DNA from 2 places in the Neisseria arctica genome. Region 2 is predicted to be linked to the other one. Evidence: predicted binding sites of a transcription regulator. Region 2 holds the regulator's gene; the other holds the start of a gene.
What was found. Region 2 encodes FNR, which switches genes on or off when oxygen is low (the NO sensors DNR and NnrR bind a similar motif). Its sites were predicted from a motif close to TTGATNNNNATCAA; they were not measured.
Positions count from the first base shown of each region.

Region 1: a site for FNR is predicted at 2,186-2,199, ahead of LVJ86_RS01700 (cytochrome-c peroxidase). Genes of this name have one in related genera too.

Region 1 covers NZ_CP091510.1:395,190-401,251, forward strand. Annotated here, with positions in the region: gene fabF (beta-ketoacyl-ACP synthase II) at 1-536, shown strand, start outside; gene LVJ86_RS01700 (cytochrome-c peroxidase) at 893-2,062, opposite strand; gene LVJ86_RS01705 (NAD(P)H-dependent glycerol-3-phosphate dehydrogenase) at 2,434-3,423, shown strand; gene LVJ86_RS01710 (hypothetical protein) at 3,543-3,881, shown strand; gene LVJ86_RS01715 (cell division protein ZapA) at 3,878-4,177, shown strand; RNA gene ssrS (6S RNA) at 4,200-4,382, shown strand; gene rplM (50S ribosomal protein L13) at 4,656-5,084, shown strand; gene rpsI (30S ribosomal protein S9) at 5,094-5,486, shown strand; gene LVJ86_RS01735 (GlsB/YeaQ/YmgE family stress response membrane protein) at 5,994-6,062, shown strand, end outside.
Region 2 covers NZ_CP091510.1:2,003,392-2,016,423, reverse strand. Annotated here, with positions in the region: gene LVJ86_RS09330 (inorganic phosphate transporter) at 1-497, shown strand, start outside; gene gyrB (DNA topoisomerase (ATP-hydrolyzing) subunit B) at 718-3,111, shown strand; gene htpX (protease HtpX) at 3,316-4,158, opposite strand; gene LVJ86_RS09315 (glutamate-5-semialdehyde dehydrogenase) at 4,379-5,638, opposite strand; partial or broken gene LVJ86_RS09310 (opacity family porin) at 5,789-6,127, opposite strand; gene LVJ86_RS09305 (hypothetical protein) at 6,138-6,368, opposite strand; gene hemN (oxygen-independent coproporphyrinogen III oxidase) at 6,617-8,023, opposite strand; gene fnr (fumarate/nitrate reduction transcriptional regulator Fnr) at 8,193-8,927, shown strand; gene LVJ86_RS09290 (CysB family HTH-type transcriptional regulator) at 9,099-10,049, opposite strand; gene LVJ86_RS09285 (OmpA family protein) at 10,512-11,252, shown strand; gene thiL (thiamine-phosphate kinase) at 11,667-12,626, shown strand; gene LVJ86_RS09275 (phosphatidylglycerophosphatase A family protein) at 12,619-13,032, shown strand, end outside.

The DNA.
Region 1 (6,062 bases), 770 kb from region 2:
TTTTGGTATTGGAAGAATTGGAACATGCGAAAAAACGCGGTGCCAAGATATATGCAGAGCTGGTTGGTTTTGGTATGAGCTCGGATGCTTATCATATTACCGCTCCGAATGTGGAAGGACCAGCTTTGGCGATTACACGTGCTTTGCATGATGCCGGTTTGAATGCGACGGATGTGGATTATGTTAACGCTCACGGTACTTCTACGCCTTTGGGTGATGCCAATGAAACAAATGCTTTGAAGTTGGCACTGGGAGAAGAACATGCGCGTAAAATCGTTGTGAACTCTACCAAATCAATGACCGGTCATTTGCTGGGTGCGGCAGGTGGTGTTGAAGCCGTGTACAGCGTGTTGGCCGTTCACGAGCAAAAATCGCCGCCGACCATCAACATTTTCGAGCAAGATACTGAATCAGGCTGTGATTTGGATTACTGTGCCAATGAAGCTCGTGATGTGAAAATCGATGTGGCTATTTCCAATTCATTCGGTTTCGGCGGTACGAATGGTACGCTGGTATTTAAAAAGTTTACTGATTAAAAATTTTAGATAACTCGAAATATTGTTTTTTAAAGGCCGTTTGAAATATTTTCAGACGGCTTTTTCATTTTTATATAGATTTGGTTACGCTCCATATATGTCGTTAATCATAGATGAGGTTGGTTTGCGAGTGAGAGAATAATTGGTTAGGTAGCCATACTGTTGGAAATACCCGGGTTGGCTTGAGGGTTATACTTTGGACAAGCATAGCCTATTAGATTAATAGAGTTAAGAGATGGTATGTGCAAAAGCAAAGCTACTTTGGGAAAATATAATGCCGTCTGAATTAATTCAGACGGCATTGGTTTGGGCGGTTCAATATTTCAGACTAGGAAAAATCCAAATATTGAATTCACTTACTTATCTGTAGCAGGGCGGGCTTGCTCTGCGGTTGACGAAGGCAATACCGGCAATACGCGGGCAGACTCCGGAGCAGGAGCAGTGAGTGTGCCGAGGAAGGCAACGATATTGTCTACATCTTCTTTAGGCAATTGTTTACCCAGTTGGGCTTGTCCCATAATTGAAACGGCTTTATCTAATTCCCAAACGCTGCCATCGTGGAAGTATGGGTAAGTTTTGGCGACGTTGCGAAGGCCGGGAACACGGAATACGAATTTATCACTTTCTGCTTTGGTAACCTGGAAGCGGCCTTCATCATGGTTTTTGCTGCCGGTGAATTTCCAGTAGGGGCCGTCAACCAAACCGAATTTTTGGAATGAGTTGCCGCCTAAGGTAACGCCCGAGTGGCAGGCAATACAGCCGTTGTCGATAAATGCTTTTACACCTTTTCGTTCTTGGTCGTTCAAAGCACTGATATTACCTTTGAGATATTCATCCCAGCGGGTTGGTGTCAGCAAGGTGCGTTCGAATGCCGCAATTGCGTCAGTGATATTGGCAAAGTTGATCTCGCCGCCTTTATCCGGATAGGCGGCTTTGAACATTTCTTGATACTCGGGAATATGAGAGATTTTGGCCGCAACGGATGCTTCGTCAGGCATCGCCATTTCTACCGGATTGAGTAACGGGCCGCCTGCTTGTGCTTCTACATCGGGTGCACGACCATCCCAGAATTGGCTGCCCAGCAAAGCTGCATTTAGGGCAGTAGGTGAGTTGCGGGCACCTAGCTGGCTTTTATCACCGGGACTAGTCGGTAGGTTGTCAACGCCATAAGAAGCCAAGTTGTGGCAAGAGTTGCAGCTAACAGTATTGCCGCGTGATAAGCGTGGTTCATACCATAATTGATGCCCTAATTTGACTTGCTCGTCTGTGAATGGGTGGATTTTCTCCATTTCTGAGCGATCGGGTAGTGGTTGGAAAATACCTTGTGCTTTGGTCAGCAGATCTTTATCTTCAGCGGAGGCATTGCTATTGTCATATTGGGCTTGTGATGCTGATGCGGTTGGAGCCGATGCGGCACTTGCAGCTGCAGGTTGCTCTGGAGAGGATGCGGATTGCTGTTGGTTACAGGCAGCCAAAGCAAATAGCGTAGCTAATCCCAGTGCGGACTTTTTCATAGTAAGTTTCATTATGGTTCCTTTCTGAATATTTTGATTGTGTTCGTCAGGTAGTGGCAGATATGGTAGTTTTCCCTTTGGGTAGGTATCGTTATGTGCTTGGTTAGAGTATAGAGTGGTTGTTTCTTGGAAACTTTGCCTTAAGTCAATCTTAAAATTAGGTATGCTTATGCTATTGGTTTATTTTATCAGGGCAATAGTTTTAGGTTAAGTGTGGCGGTACTCAAAATGTAGCTGAGGATTATTAAAAAACAGTGATGAAGTACAACATTTGATTCCTTTGTTGACTTTAGGATGTAGCGTGTAAAGGAGGGGGTATTAAAGCTTGCATGCGGGGCATGATTGTTTTAAAGTTGGCGGCAGTTTCGGAAAGTGAGAATGAGATGAAAATTACAGTGATAGGTGCCGGTGCTTGGGGAACAGCGTTGGCTATACATTTTTCCAAGCAGGGTCATGAAGTTTCTATGTGGGCGAGAAATGAAGCACATATGCGTGCTTTGCAACAAGATAGTGAAAATAAGCGATACTTGCCCGGATTCGAGTTACCAGAGGCTTTAAAGGCATGTACTTCCTTATCCGAAGCATTAAGCGGGAGCGAATTGGCTTTGATCGTTACCTCCGTAGCGGGTTTGCGTGATAGTGCCAAACTGTTGTCAGATAACGGCTATTCCCACCTGCCTGTTTTGGCAGCTTGTAAGGGTTTTGAACAAGATACCGGTTTGCTCACTTTCCAAGTTTTGAAAGAGGTTTTACCCGGTAATGATAAAGTCGGCGTACTTTCCGGCCCTAGTTTTGCACAAGAATTAGCTAAACAGTTGCCCTGTGCGGTAGTGCTGGCTTCAGAGAACAAACCATGGATCGAGAGCGTGGTACAGCAATTAAATTCAGGCGTGATGCGTTTGTATGGTAGTGAAGACGTTATTGGTGTGTCAGTTGGTGGAGCAGTGAAAAACGTCATGGCTATTGCCACAGGTCTTTCAGATGGCCTTGAATACGGTTTAAATGCACGTGCCGCTTTGGTAACCCGTGGTTTGGCTGAGATAACCCGACTGGCAGTGGCCATGGGCGCGCAGCCGAAAACCATGATGGGTCTGGCCGGCATGGGCGACTTGATTCTTACCTGTACCGGAGCGTTATCCCGTAACCGTCGGGTGGGGCTGGGGTTGGCTTCGGGTAAGGAATTGCATCAAGTGTTGGTCGAAATCGGTCATGTTTCCGAAGGTGTCAGCACTATTGAAGAAGTATTTAACACGGCGTGTAAATATCAGATCGATATGCCGATTACCCATACATTATTGCAACTTATCCGTAAAGAATTGACGGCCGAGCAAGTGGTTGAGCGTTTGATGGAGCGCGAAGCACGATTCGAATAAAGCCAATTCGGTAAATTTTCTAAGGCCGTCTGAAAAGATTTTCAGACGGCCTGATTTGACAGTACGCATACATCAATCTATGCTTGCAGCCATAATTTATTTTCCTGGTATGACAAATTATGAACCAGTCTTTGGAAAAACTTGAGGTCAGCGTTTATCAGCTGGCACAGAAATTTGAAACCGTAGTCGGTGAGAACAAGCGTCTGCATGAAGAAATTGCCCGTTTGAAGGCAGAACAAACCCAGCAGAAAAGTGAGCACCAGGCGGCCGTTGATGAATTAAGCGAAGCATTATTGGTGCAAGTGGGTAAGTTAAAAGAGGATCTGCAGAGTAAGATCGACGGATTAATGGTAGAAAACCAACAATACCGCGATTTATTAGAAGGTAGCGCAATGCATATCCGGACTTTGTTGGCAAGATTGCCGAAAGAGACGCAAGAATATGAGGGTGAATTATGAGCCATGAGCAAGTCAGTATCCATATCATGGGACGCCAGTTTAATATCGGTACTCCTCCGGAAGAAAAGGCTACCTTACTGCAGGCAGTCGAGTTATTAAATCAAAAAATCGATGCAATCAAACAAAACGGCAGAATTGTTGAAACCGATAAAATCGCAATTATGGCCGCCTTAAATGTAGTACATGATTTATTAAAAATGTCACTTAAAGATGATTTGGCAATCGGCGAATTTGAGCGTAAAATAAATGGCATGGTTGAGGTTTGCGATAAAGCCCTGTCAAGGCTTTCGAATTAAATCAACAACCAACAGTTTCTTCTTTTCCCTGCGGTGTTCGCGAAGGCATACATTCCTTTGAACCAATAAGTTCGCTTCAGGTTGCCGAGAGTAGTGATGGGAGCGAGCGTCGTTTATAGTCGATGCACCCGAAATCACCCCGAGGTGACCGCCTTGTCAGCAAGGTTCAAGCGGATTCAGCCTAAACGACATTTGCGGGGATTCAATTTTAAGAAATACCACCTATTGGGTGGTATTTTTATTCTATGGTATATCATGACATAGCACTTGCCGGGGCTTAGAAATGTATCGTATGCCAGACTCTTTGCGTTTTAAAATTTAAATGATGTTTTAAGCTGATGCTTGAAATACAACACTTTGGATTAGCCCTATTCTTAGAGAACCGGTAAATACTTTATACGGCGTCAATTTGATTGACAGAAAACTGATTTATCACTAGAATCGGTAGCTTTCTATATATTTGTTTGGATTCCTCCTTATGAAAACCTTTTCAGCCAAACCGCATGAGGTGAAGCGCGAATGGTTCGTTATCGACGCTCAAGATAAAGTTTTGGGTCGCGTTGCTGCCGAAATCGCCCACCGTCTGCGCGGTAAACACAAGCCAGAATATACTCCTCACGTTGATACCGGTGATTACATTATTGTAATTAATGCCGACAAATTGCGTGTTACCGGTAACAAAGCGTTGGATAAGAAATACTACCGCCATTCAGGCTATCCCGGTGGTATCTATGAGCGTAACTTCACCGAAATGCAAGAAAAATTCCCTGAGCGCGTTTTGGAGAAGGCCGTAAAAGGCATGTTGCCGAAAGGCCCCTTAGGTTACGCCATGATTAAAAAATTGAAAGTGTATGCAGGTGCCGAGCACGGCCATGCCGCACAACAACCTAAAGTATTGGAAATCTAAGGACACGACATGAACGGTAAATATTACTACGGCACTGGCCGCCGCAAAAGTTCAGTGGCTCGTGTATTCCTGCAAAAAGGTACAGGCCAAATCATCGTAAACGGCCGCCCTGTTGATGAATTTTTCGCACGTGAAACCAGCCGCATGGTTGTTCGCCAACCTTTGGTATTGACTGAAAATGCCGAAGCGTTTGATATTAAAGTAAACGTAGTTGGCGGTGGTGAAACCGGCCAATCTGGTGCTATCCGCCACGGTATCACCCGCGCTTTGATTGATTACGATGCAGCTTTGAAACCGGCTCTCTCTCAAGCTGGCTTTGTTACTCGTGATGCACGTGAAGTTGAACGTAAAAAATTCGGTTTGCGCAAAGCACGCCGTGCGAAACAATTCTCAAAACGTTAATTGTTTATCCAAAAAAGCCCCACAATGTGTGGGGCTTTTTTTATTTTCTACTGTTACCGTGTAAGCTCATAATTTTATTGGGCGAGATATGTTGATTCCATAATGCCGACTATTATTTTGTTGTTGGGGAAGGTTTTAATGGGAGATAAGATGGTTCATAAGTTTGTTATATACCGGGTTGAGGTAACAAAGTTGTCGGTGTCTAAATGAAAGATTTTGATCTTCTGTTGCTTATGGTAATCATATGTTCGGCAATATAAATAAGGCTGAATGTTTATTTTGATTAAAATATTGTACTTTATGAATTTTTGTAAATTTGTGCAATTTCACTACTGATTTTGGAGAGACTTGGTATCCTGTACTGGAGATATATAAGCTTTATTGTCTTTGAAATGGAATGCTAAATAAAGCGGAAGTATGTGTAACTAAGTTATGTTATAAAGCTTATGCTTGCTGTTAGCGATTAGCTAGTAATTTTGAAATATTTTATTAGAATGGGAAAAAATTATGGGTTGGTTAGGTACTATTATTGTAGGTTTTGTCATCGGTATATTGGCTAAGATGTTACACCCTGGT
Region 2 (13,032 bases):
CAACATTTTTAATGTTCAGCTGGATGCAGGTATTCACGGCGGCCGGCTTTGCATTTAGTCACGGAGCAAATGATATTGCCAATGCGATTGGTCCTTTTGCAGCAATTATGGATATTTTGCGTACCGGCGATATCAATTCCCAATCTCCGGTGCCTCCGGTTGCCATGCTTACTTTTGGTATTGCCTTGATTGTTGGCTTGTGGTTTATCGGTAAAGAAGTTATTCAAACAGTAGGTACCAATTTGGCAAAAATGCACCCTTCTTCAGGGTTTACTGCCGAACTCGCGGCTGCATCAGTAGTAATGCTTGCTTCTTTAATGGGATTGCCAGTTTCTAGTACACATATTTTGGTTGGTGCAGTTTTGGGTATTGGCTTAGTAAACCGTAATGCGAATTGGGCGATGATGAAACCCATAGCACTGGCTTGGGTGATTACTTTGCCGGCAGCTGCAATTTTATCCGTACTCTGTTTCTTGGCGTTGCGAGCCGTTTTCTAAAGACGGATACATTATTTGTACTATGCCCGACAGGCTTTGGCTGTCGGGCTTTTCTTTATTTGCCGGGTAGGTTTAAAAGCTGAAAAAATGGGTGGAATCAGGTATAATTCGAAAGGTTATACACTTGATTTTTTAAGGCTGTGAGTAATGCTTAAAATAGTATTCCATAGCTAAATAAATATTGGGTGCATGGGATTTTAATCAGCTAGAAAAGATATTTATGACCGATCAGAAAAAACACGAAGAATACGGTGCCGAGAGTATTCAGGTACTCGAAGGTCTGGAGGCAGTGCGCAAGCGTCCGGGTATGTATATCGGTGACACTCAAGACGGTTCAGGTTTGCACCATATGGTGTTTGAAGTGCTTGACAATGCGATTGATGAGGCATTGGCAGGACATTGTAATAAAATTGTTGTTACCATTCATTCGGATAATTCAGTTAGTATTAGTGATAATGGTCGTGGTATGCCTACGGGCATACATCCGAAGGAGGGGCGCTCAGCTGCAGAAGTTATTATGACCGTACTACATGCAGGCGGTAAGTTTGATAATAACAGCTATAAAATTTCAGGCGGCTTGCACGGTGTGGGCGTTTCGGTAGTAAATGCCTTGTCTGATTGGGTTAGCCTAACCATCTATCGTGATGGTAAAGAGCATTTTGTTCGCTTTGAAAACGGCGTAGCGGTTGAACCTTTAAAGGCAGTGGCCGACTCCGATAAAAAAGGTACTGTCGTACGCTTTTTAGCAAGTACAACCACCTTTGGCGAAATTGAATATAGTTTTGATATTTTGGCAAAACGTATCCGTGAGCTATCTTTTCTTAATAATGGTGTTGATATAGAGCTTTTTGATAAGCGTGACGGAAAGCATGAAAATTTTGCTTTTTCGGGTGGGGTGGCCGGTTTCGTCCAGTATATGAACCGTAAAAAAACACCACTTCACGAGAAAATTTTTCATGCTTTCGGTGAGAAAGACGGCATGAGCGTTGAAGTTGCCATGCAGTGGAATGATAGCTACCAAGAGTCTGTGCAGTGCTTTACTAATAATATCCCGCAAAGAGACGGTGGGACGCATTTAACTGCTTTACGGCAAGTGATGACGCGTACCATCAATAGTTATATTGAGGCCAACGAAGTTGCGAAAAAGGCCAAAGTAGATACTAGTGGTGACGATATGCGTGAAGGTCTGACATGCGTATTATCAGTTAAGCTGCCCGATCCGAAGTTTTCTTCTCAAACTAAAGACAAGCTGGTTTCCAGTGAAATAGGACCCGTGGTGAATGAAGTAATCAGCCAAGCCTTGACTGATTTTTTGGAGGAAAATCCCAACGAAGCTAAAATTATTACCGGAAAAATCGTAGATGCGGCCCGTGCGCGAGAAGCTGCCCGTAAAGCGAGGGAAATTACTCGGCGAAAAGGTGTTATGGACGGCTTGGGGCTTCCAGGTAAATTAGCTGATTGCCAAGAAAAAGATCCTGCTCTTTCTGAGTTATATCTAGTGGAGGGTGATTCTGCCGGCGGTTCTGCGAAACAGGGAAGAGATCGAAAGTTCCAAGCGATTTTGCCGCTTAAGGGTAAGATCTTAAACGTAGAAAAAGCGCGCTTTGAAAAAATGCTCGCCAGCCAAGAAGTAGCTACTTTGATTACAGCATTGGGTGCGGGTATCGGTAAGGAAGAATTTAACCCCGAAAAATTACGCTATCACCGTATCATCATCATGACTGATGCTGATGTGGATGGTGCACATATCCGTACTTTGTTATTGACTTTCTTCTATCGGCAAATGCCTGAATTAGTTGAGCGCGGTTATATTTATATTGCCCAACCGCCATTGTATAAAGCCAAATATGGTAAGCAGGAGCGCTATCTCAAAGACGAATTTGAAAAAGACCAATTCTTACTGGGCCTAGCTATTGATAAAGCACAAATTATTTCAGGTGATAGTGTTTTGCAAGGCGAAGAATTGGAGAAAGTGGCTAAGCAGTTTTTACAGGCCCGCAGCGTTATTGAGCAAGAAAGCAGAGTCATTGATGATTTGGTGCTAAACGCCATGCTTTATGCGGAAGAAATAGATTTAAGTAGTTCTGAATCTGCCGATGCCGCTATTGCTATGTTATCTATGCTTCTAGATGAAAAAGAAGTTGTTTTGGAGCGAATAGAGGGCAGTGACGGCAGCCACTTTATCAAGATTACCCGTAAGTTGCATGGCAATGTAATGGTTAGTTATATTGAGCCGAAATTCTTATCCGGTAAAGCTTATCAAACGTTATTGCAAACTTCTGTCGCCTTGAAAGGTTTGGTGGATGAGGGTGCGGAAGTAGTTAAAGGCGATCATCGATATCCTGTTAACAGCTTTGCACAGGCCTTAGGGATTTTGATGAGCGCTGCTCAAAAAGGTATGTCCATTCAACGCTATAAAGGTTTGGGTGAGATGAATCCCGAGCAGTTGTGGGAAACCACTATGGATCCGCAAGTGCGCCGCTTGTTGAAAGTGCGTATTGAAGATGCGATTGCCGCTGATGAGGTTTTTGTAACTTTGATGGGAGACGAAGTAGAGCCGCGCCGTGCATTTATTGAGAATAATGCTTTGGTGGCACAAAATATTGATGTTTGATTGATGCTCCAGACTCAAAAGCATTCAAATGCCTCTGTTTATATCAGGGGCATTTTTTTCTAGTATACAAGCAGGTTTTAGTCTCAGATTCAGAGTTGTTAAGGACCAAATTAAAAGTTTAGACGGCCTGTATAAATTAAAAAAACAATGCCGTCTGAAATTTCAGACGGCATTGTTTATGGTTTAAATACTTGAAGATAAATATTACATTTGCTTTAGGCGTGCAATACGGTTATCCAAGCTCGGGTGGGTAGACAGCAAAGAATCTTTAGCTTCACTGGCGATACCCATTGCTGTCATTTCTTTAGGCAGATCACTTGGGTTGCCTTTCAGGCGTTGTAGGGCTGAAATCATTTTAGGAGCACCTACTAGCTTTGCAGCACCTGCATCCGCACGATATTCACGTTGGCGGCTAAACCACATAACAATGATACTGGCTAAGAAACCAAAAACGATTTGGAGAACCATACTCACCATAAAATATGTACCTTGAGATACTTCTCCATTGTCGTTTCGAGCAACCATGCTGGAAACAATGCGTGCTAAAAATACGACAAAAGTATTGACTACGCCTTGGATTAGGGTAAGCGTTACCATATCGCCGTTGCCGACGTGAGCCATTTCATGAGCTAGAACGGCCTCTACTTCATCTCGAGTCATACTGTCTAACAGGCCGGTACTTACTGCAACCAAGGAATTATTTTTACTGGGGCCGGTAGCAAATGCATTAGGCTCGGGTGAGTGGTAAATGGCTACCTCGGGAGTTTTTAAGTTCCATTGGCGAGCTTGGTTTTGAACAGTTTGTAAAAGCCAAGCTTCAACTTCGTTTTGAGGTTGCGTAATTACCTCTGCGCCTACGGAACGTTTCGCAACCATTTTAGAGGTCAGCAAAGAGATAATTGAGCCGGTAAAACCAATAACGGCGGAGTAGATGAGCAGGCTTCCTAATTGATCCGGGTTACTGCTAACACCGAGAACACTCAGAATGATGCTGATAACGACAAGAACAGCGATATTAGTGGCAAGAAACAGAAAAATACGTTTCACTGGTTTTCCTCTTTTACTAGTATGATATGGTTATTCTAGGATTTCAAACTTCATGTATTTTCGCAAAAATCAGGTGGCTAGCATAGTCTGATTTCAGAAAAGGTATGCAAAATTACGCGTATTTTTAGATGGATTTATGCTCTTGTATTTATTGTTTATTCGCTAAATGCCGTCTGAAAAAGTCGATTTCTGCACAATTGCTTTGTAGAGGCTTGCTAATTTAGGTTCTGATTTGCCCAGTACCTAAAACAATCCATTTTTGGCTTGTTAAGCCGTGTAACCCGACAGGCCCTCGTACATGGATTTTATCAGTGGAAATGCCGATTTCTGCACCTAGGCCGTATTCAAAGCCATCGGCAAAACGGGTTGATGCGTTTACTATTACACTGGAGCTGTCTACCATACGCAAGAATAGTTGGGCATCAGTATAGTTTTCGGTAACGATGCTATCGGTATGATGGCTGCCATGCGTGTTTATATGTTGTATTGCTTCATATATATTGTCAACAATTTTAATAGATAAAATGGGTGCGAGGTATTCGGTGTTCCAATCTTCTTCGGTGGCGGCCACTGCATTGGGCAGAATCTCTAATGTACGGGGGCAGGCACGTAATTCTACTTGTTTTTCTTTATATTTTTTTGCTAGTAGAGGCAAGATTTCAGCAGCACGGCTTTGGTGTATCAAAAGGGTTTCCATCGTATTACAGGTGCCGTAACGAGAGGTTTTCGCATTGAAGGCTATATTGACTGCTTTTTCCGTGTCGGCTGCTTGGTCAATATAAGTGTGGCATATGCCGTCTAGGTGTTTAATGACTGGAACGCGTGCTTCCGCACTAATACGCGCTACCAATGCTTTTCCTCCGCGAGGAATAATAACATCAATCAAATCGGGACTCTGCAGCATGGCGCCGACACTTTCTCTATTCGTATTTTCGATTAGGCGGACGGCATCTTCGGGCAGTGTGCTTTCACGTAATGCCTGTCGGATAATCCGGTAGATTTCCAGATTGCAGTTAAAGGCTTCACTGCCTCCGCGCAATATGCAGGCATTGCCCGACTTTAGGCATAATGCGGCAGCGTCGACAGTTACATTAGGGCGCGATTCGTAAATTATTCCGATAACTCCAAGAGGTACGCGCATTTTGCCAATTTGTAGGCCATTGGGCCGGGTGCGAAATTCATCCATTTCACCGACTGGATCGGGTAGCGCTGCAATTTGTCGTAAGCCTTCGCACATGCTCTCTACGGTTTTTTCTGTGAGCCTTAGCCTTTCTAATAGTGGGGTATCGAGACCTTTTTCAGTTGCTGCTGCCATATCTTTGGCATTTGCAGCTAAGATATTTGCTTGATTTATCTGAATCAATTCGGCCATGCGTAAAAGTGCGTAATTTTTTTCGGCTGATGAGCAGGACGCCAATCGGTAAAATGCGGTTTTGGCTGCTGTCGCGGTATTGCGTACATAGTCGGTAATATTTTGCATGTTTTAGGCAACCCATTTGTTAATATGATTTATATTCTTTTGATAATAAATGTTGTCGGTTGTTTGAGCAACATGGCAATGATAAAAGAAGGCCGTCTGAAACTTTTCAGACGGCCTTTCATTTTTTATGGTTATTGCTGTATGCTTGGTTTAGAAGCTATAACGCAAACCTGCGAGTGCGCCGTATTGATGTACTTTTGTAGGATATTTATCACCATCCAGCTTGCCTAGATAGTTATACTCTGTGCCAACATTGAATGCCAGTTGATCATTAATTTGATATTGTACGCCCGCCAGCAAACCAATCCCCAAACGGGTATTGGTCTCTGAATAGCTGTAAGAGCTATTATTGGTACGGTTTTCAATATTGCCGCTTAGACGATTGGCGCCTGCACGAATACCCACATAAGGTGTTAAGGCAGTTTGATTGTGCGCATCATAAATTGCCGAGATGCCAGTACCTTGTACGCTTAAATCCCCTTGAGTGGATGAATAAGCATTAGAGGTGGAATTTTACTTTCCCAAAATGGGTGTAATCGAGTGCGTAACGGGCATTGCCGAAGCTTTTACCTACAGAAATACGCGTATTAGTGACAGTATCTTTATGATTTTGATTGTCTGCTTTTAACACCAACCGAGATGTGCCAAGTTCACCTTGGATATACAGTCCCTCTGCTGCGGCCATGGTTGAGAAGCCGCTTAATAATGTAATCAGTAAGAATTTTTTCATTTTAAAGTCTAACCGGATAATAATGCTAGATAAATATATCAAAAAACAAACAGGCTAACATAATAAAATGCTGTTCTCCGTTAGCTTATATTTTATATCTTTGTAAAATTATTGATTTATTTTTAAGTGGTTATTTTTTATTAAGTTAATTCTTATGTATTTATATTTTTTAGGTGGGTTGATTGGAAAACCTGTATTTATAAATAAAAAGGCTGTCCATCATGAAGGCAGCCTTTTTATTTATGTGGTTAAACCGTCTGTGAATATTTTGCAGCTGTTTCTTTATGGCGCAGATGATAATCGAAAACCATGGCGATATTGCGGATCACAAAGCGGCCTTTGGGCGTGACGGTCAAACCTTGAGGTTTGAGTATTATTAGGCCGCGTTCGGCCAAGTTTAGTAAATCGGACAATTCTTCTGAGAAATATTGTTTGAACGGAATACCGAACAAACTTTCATATGTTTGAAAATCAAGTGAGAATCGGCACATTAGATCTTGAATAATATTTCGACGCAGAATGTCGTCACGGTTGAGGCGGTAACCGCGCATAACGGGTAAACGACCATTGTCGATAGCGTTGTAATAGGCATCAATATCACGTTCGTTTTGAACATAAGTATTGCCGATTTTACCGATACTGGAAACGCCAATGGCAATTAAGTCGCAGTCCGCATAGGTAGAATAACCTTGGAAATTGCGTTGAAGCCAGCCTTCACGCAGGGCGATAGCTAATTCGTCATTGGGTTTGGCAAAATGATCCATACCGATAAAGGTATAACCTTTCCGAGTAAGGGTTTGTACGGCGTATTGAAGTATATCAAGCTTCTCTTCGCTGCCTGGTACGCTCTCAGTGTCGATACGGCGTTGAGGTTTAAAAATATGAGGTAGGTGTGCGTAGTGGTAAAGTGCCAGTCGGTCCGGATCAAGTGTTAAAACCGTATCGATAGTGGGTTTGATGCTTTCAAGCGATTGATATGGCAAACCATATATTAAATCAACACTAACAGATTTGAATCCTGCTTCGCGCGCTGCTTCGATGACTTCACGGGTTTCCTCAACAGTTTGGATGCGGTTGACGGCTTGTTGTACTTTGGGATCGAAATCCTGAATACCGACACTCATACGGTTGAAACCGAGGCGTCCCAGATGAAAGACGGTTTCCCGGCTGACCTTCCTTGGGTCTATTTCGATTGAATACTCACCGTTCGGCAGTAATTGAAAGTGGCGCCGTATCATGTCGAAAACACGTTCCAGCTGGTCATCGTCTAAGAAGGTGGGTGTGCCGCCGCCAAAATGGAGCTGTGCCAGTGGAAGCTTCCCATTGAGATGCGGGGACAATAGAGCCATTTCTTTTTCTAGGTATTCTATATATGCGTCGGCACGTGTTTTATCTTTTGTGATAATTTTGTTACAACCGCAGTAATAGCAAATGGTATTGCAAAAAGGTATGTGTATATATAGGGATAAAGGTTTATTGAGTGCTCCGGTATTGCGCTGCTGTAACGCTTGTAGGTAATCAGACTCGCCGAAGCCGCTATGGAAGCGGTCTGCCGTAGGATAAGAGGTGTAGCGGGGGCCGCTGGCAGGTAGGCTGGCAATTAGTTCGCGGTTAAACTCCGGTTCTTGGCTGGTGTGTATAGGTATGGTTTTCATGTGGCGGCTTTTATAAAAGGGTGTGTTACAATAATCGGACGCCGTGATAGCGGATTGGGCAATTTTACGGATGTTTGGTAGAATGTGCCAACCAAGATGATGATGTCTTGATTTGAGTCAATCACTCTAATTTTAAAGGGTTTAAAGGCTATAAAGCCTAGAAGAAATTATGTCTGCACACACCACTCAAAATCAAATGAAAGCATTGTGTTCGACCTGTTCTCTGCGTGAACTGTGTTTGCCTGTGGGGTTGATGCCGACTGAATTTGAGCAGCTTGATGCTGTGATCAAACAAAGCCGCCGCTTGAAAAAAGGCGAGTTTTTATTTCGGGCAGGCGAGCCTTTTGCTTCTTTGTTTGCTATACGTACCGGCTTTTTTAAAACAACCGTAGCCAGCCAAGATGGCCGCGATCAAGTAACCGGTTTTTTTATGTCGGGTGAGTTGATCGGTATGGACGGTATTTGTTCGCATGTACATAGTTGTGATGCCGTCGCATTAGAAGATAGCGAAGTATGCGAGCTCCCGTTTGCCCATATGGAAATGTTAGGTCAAAGAATCCCCAGCTTGCAGACTCATTTTTTCCGTTTGATGAGCCGTGAAATTGTACGTGATCAAGGAGTAATGCTATTGCTTGGGAATATGCGTGCTGAAGAGCGGTTGGCTGCTTTTTTATTAAATTTGTCAAGCAGGCTTTACTCCCGAGGTTTTGCGGCCAATGATTTTATTTTGCGGATGTCGCGTGAGGAAATTGGTAGTTATCTGGGATTAAAATTAGAAACAGTGAGCAGAACTTTATCGAAATTTCATCATGAAGGCTGGATTTTGGTTGAGCATAAACATATTCAAATTTTAAAACCCCAAGTACTCAAGCAAATGGTATATGGTGCGGAACATGCGGTTTGACAGGGTTAAATAAAGTGGTGCTCAAGTAAAAATCCAAAAGCTTTCTGACAAAAATAAATATAGCTTAAATATCAAACAGGCCGTCTGAACTTTCAGACGGCCTGTTTGATATATTTGTAAGGTTTCGTATCCTAATATCATTAATTAATCAGTTTTGATGCTTGTTTGAAACTAAATGGAGAAGTCTTCTTCTATCGGAGCATAGAGAATTTGGTCAATTTTTTGGCGAGTTAGCGGGGAAGAAAATATATTAATAAAATCGTAAGTATAACCGCGCAAATATGTATCAGGACGCAGTGCTATGTAAGTTGAAGATGGTTCGAACAAATGATCTACGGGAATCATACGTAGAGTGTGGTCATGCTCGGGATCAAATGCTATTTTCGCCATTAAGCCGATACCGAGTCCCAAGTTAACATAAGTTTTTAAAACATCTGTGTCTGCGGAAGAAAGAGCAACCTTAGGCGGTTCAATATATGCTTTTTGGAAAGCACGGGCTATGCTGCTACCGTTATTAAAGGCAAATTCATAAGTAATTAGAGGATATGTCGAAAGGTCTTCGAGAGTTAAAGGGCGTTGTAGGTCAAGTAGGGCATGCTCTTTAGGTACAATCACTGCGTGGGTCCATTCTGAGCAAGGAAGTTTACGTAAATCGGTATGTTCCTCAAGGGATTCGGTTGCAATGGCAAAGTCCGCCTCTCCGCTCGCAACCATTTGCGATATTGAGTGAGGGTTACCTTGGCGGATACTGAGCTGTACTTTGGGATAGCGTTCGACAAATTTCGCTACGATCGGCGGCAGTACATAGCGTGCTTGCGTATGTGTAGTGGCTATTGTTAAAGAACCCGTATTTTGATCTGTAAATTCATTTCCGATATTTTTAATATTCTGTACATCATGCAATATTTTTTCTGCCAGCTCCAATACGGCTTTTCCCGGTTGGGAAACCGAAACTACCCGTTTCCCACTGCGGATAAATATTTGGATACCGAGTTCGTCCTCTAATAAGCGTATTTGTTTGGAAATACCTGGCTGTGAAGTAAAAAGAGCTTCGGCAGCTTCGGAAACATTCAAATTATGTTTATAAACTTCCAAAACATAGCGTAATTGTTGTAATTTCATGGCAATAAATAAATAGAGTGGTCGGCGGGAAATATGTAGGATTTGTACGACAAATACTAAGATAAATGTAACATATTTCTATCTGTAAGCGGGAGTATACTCTCTGTACTTTGAAGTGAATTGTTTTTAAAAGTTAAATTAAACTGCACTAAGTATAGATTCATACCAATATATTGTTTTGTTGTTGCTTTTGCGCAACTTGTCTATGAAAGGGGTAGTGTTTTGGTTGTAAATAAATGACACGGGTTTGATTTTTCGGCATGATTGATAGGTAGGAAGCAGGCCGTTTGTCGGTTGTTTTCAGTTAGCGCGCTATTGACAGTTTGCTTTGACCTTTTTATAGTGCAAACCTGATATATCCGATTTGCCGCCGTTTGTAATTGATACAGCGGCCTGTATTGGTGATTTGTAGCGGCAGCACCTAAGTTTCCGTTGCATAACAATTTTTGATGAGGGAATAAAATGACCAAACAGCTTAAATTAAGCGCCTTGTTCGTTGCTCTGGTTGCTTCAGGCACTGCAATGGCTAGCGAAGCGCATACTAAACACGGTTACACCGTTGACCGCGAGCAAACTATTGTACGCAACAGCTACGGTGAATGCTGGCAAAACACCTACTTGGACAAAGCAAGTCAAGGCCGTATTGAGTGTGGTGACGCTACCCCGGTTAATGTCGCCCCCGAGTATGCTGATGAGACTGTAGCTCTGTCTGCACAAACATTATTTGGTTTTGACCGCGATACTCTGCGTCCGGAAGCTACTGAAACCTTGAATGCATTGGCTCAACGCTTGAGCAATACTAACGTAGAAGCCGTACGTGTTGAAGGCCATACCGACTTCATGGGTTCTGATGCTTACAACCAAGCTCTGTCTGAGCGTCGTGCTAACGTTGTAGCCAACTACTTGGTTAACCGTGGTGTTGCTTCTACTAAAGTAACTGCTGTTGGTTTGGGTGAATCTCAAGCACGTATGACTGCTACTTGTGAAGCTGAAGTAGCTAAATTGGGTGCTAAAGTTTCTCGTGCTAAGAAACGTGCTGCTCTGATCGCTTGTATCGAGCCTGATCGCCGTGTAGACGTTAAGATCCGTACCTTGGTTACTCGCCAAGTAGCTCCGGGTCAAGTTGAAGGTGAGCGTCCCGCTACTGAAGAAGGTTGGATTCCCGGCCCAGCATCTTCAATTCACGGTTACACCCGTCCGTAATTGATAAAGGTTTTACCTGATTCAGAAAGCCCCGCGTTTAACGGGGCTTTTTTATTACCTAATTAACTACAATTGTAGTGAGGTGAATAAAATTGCTGGTTTTAATAAAAGCGGAGTAATTAATATTTCATTTTGAGTTCTTTGCTTAAAATTTATGCCATCATATAATCCTGTTGCACCCATATTATTTTTTAAGAAATTCGGCTTTTAAATAAGATATGACAGAAAATAATATTTTCCCCATTTAAATTTTGAGATGGATCCTTATGGAATATTTAGTATTATTGGTCAAAGGGTAAGAGGTATATTTTATAGTATATAAACTGGCAGTTAGTTAGCCACGAAAGGTATATGGCTATGGCGGATTTATTTTCTTGGCTATAATAAAACCTATTATTTAATCCGGCATAGTAGATGAAAGAGTTCGATTTTATCCGGCAGTATTTACTCAGGCGAGCAAATGACCCCGAGGTTTTATTGGGTATAGGTGATGATGCTGCTATTGTTCGTCCGCGACCAGGGTTTGATTTATGTTTTAGTAGCGATATGCTGTTGGCTGGCAGGCACTTTTTTGAAGATGTAGATCCAGCGGATTTAGCGTATAAAATTTTGGCCGTTAATATTTCTGATATGGCTGCGATGGGGGCTAAACCAAGGTGGGTGCTTTTAAGTGCGGCTTTGCCGGTTTTGGATGAGAATTGGCTAGGTGCTTTCTGTAACAGCCTATTTCACTTGGCAGAGGAATTTAATATCACATTGATTGGCGGTGATACAACCAAAGGTAGTTATGTCTTTAATGTTAGTATCATTGGAGAGTTGCCTCAAAATCAGGCTTTAAAACGTAGCGGTACAAAAGTAGGTGACGATATTTGGGTATCTGGGCATTTAGGCTTGGCTGCTGCAGCATTAAATCATCATTGGGAAAAAATAGTATTACCGCCTGAAGTATTTAAAGTTTGCGAACAAGTACGTTTGCGGCCGATACCTAGAGTGGCTTTAGGGCAATCTTTATTATCAGTAGCCAGTGCAGCACAAGATGTTTCAGACGGCTTGGCTCAAGATATTGGTCATATTTTGAAGGCCTCCGGTGTAGGGGCGCATATTTTTGCCGATGCAATTCCAACTTTTTCTTTGTTGAAAGATAGTGTGCCACCTGCTGTTTTATATGAATATATATTGGCTGGTGGAGATGATTATGAATTGGTGTTTTGTGCTCCGCAAAATAAAAGGGATGATGTCATGGCTGCCGCCCGTAAAAGCAACACACAAGTAACATGTATCGGTAAAATTACAGAAGGTTGTAATTTGCTGATAACTGATGCAAATGGGCAGGTAGTAGTTTTAGACTCTTTGGGATTTGATCATTTTGGATAAAATTAAACCTTCTTTCACATGGTTGAAATCTAGGCCAATTTGTTTGTTGGGCTTTGGTTTTGGTAGCGGTTTGGCTCCGGTTGCACCGGGTACGTTTGGTACATTACCTGCATTGCCAATGGCTTTCTTACTTCACCTTATAGGTGTTTCGGGTTGGGGGATGGCAATATTTTGCGCCATATTATTTGTTTGGGGAATTTATATATGCCGACAGACTGAAGCCGAGCTGGGGATACAGGATTATGGCGGTATTGTTTGGGATGAAATCGTCGGTATGATGCTGGTGCTGGCATTCATTCCTTTTTATTGGGGATGGTGGCTGGTAGCATTTATTTTGTTCAGAGTATTTGATGCGCTCAAGCCATGGCCGATTAAATGGTTTGATGCCCGCGTGCATGGCGGCTTC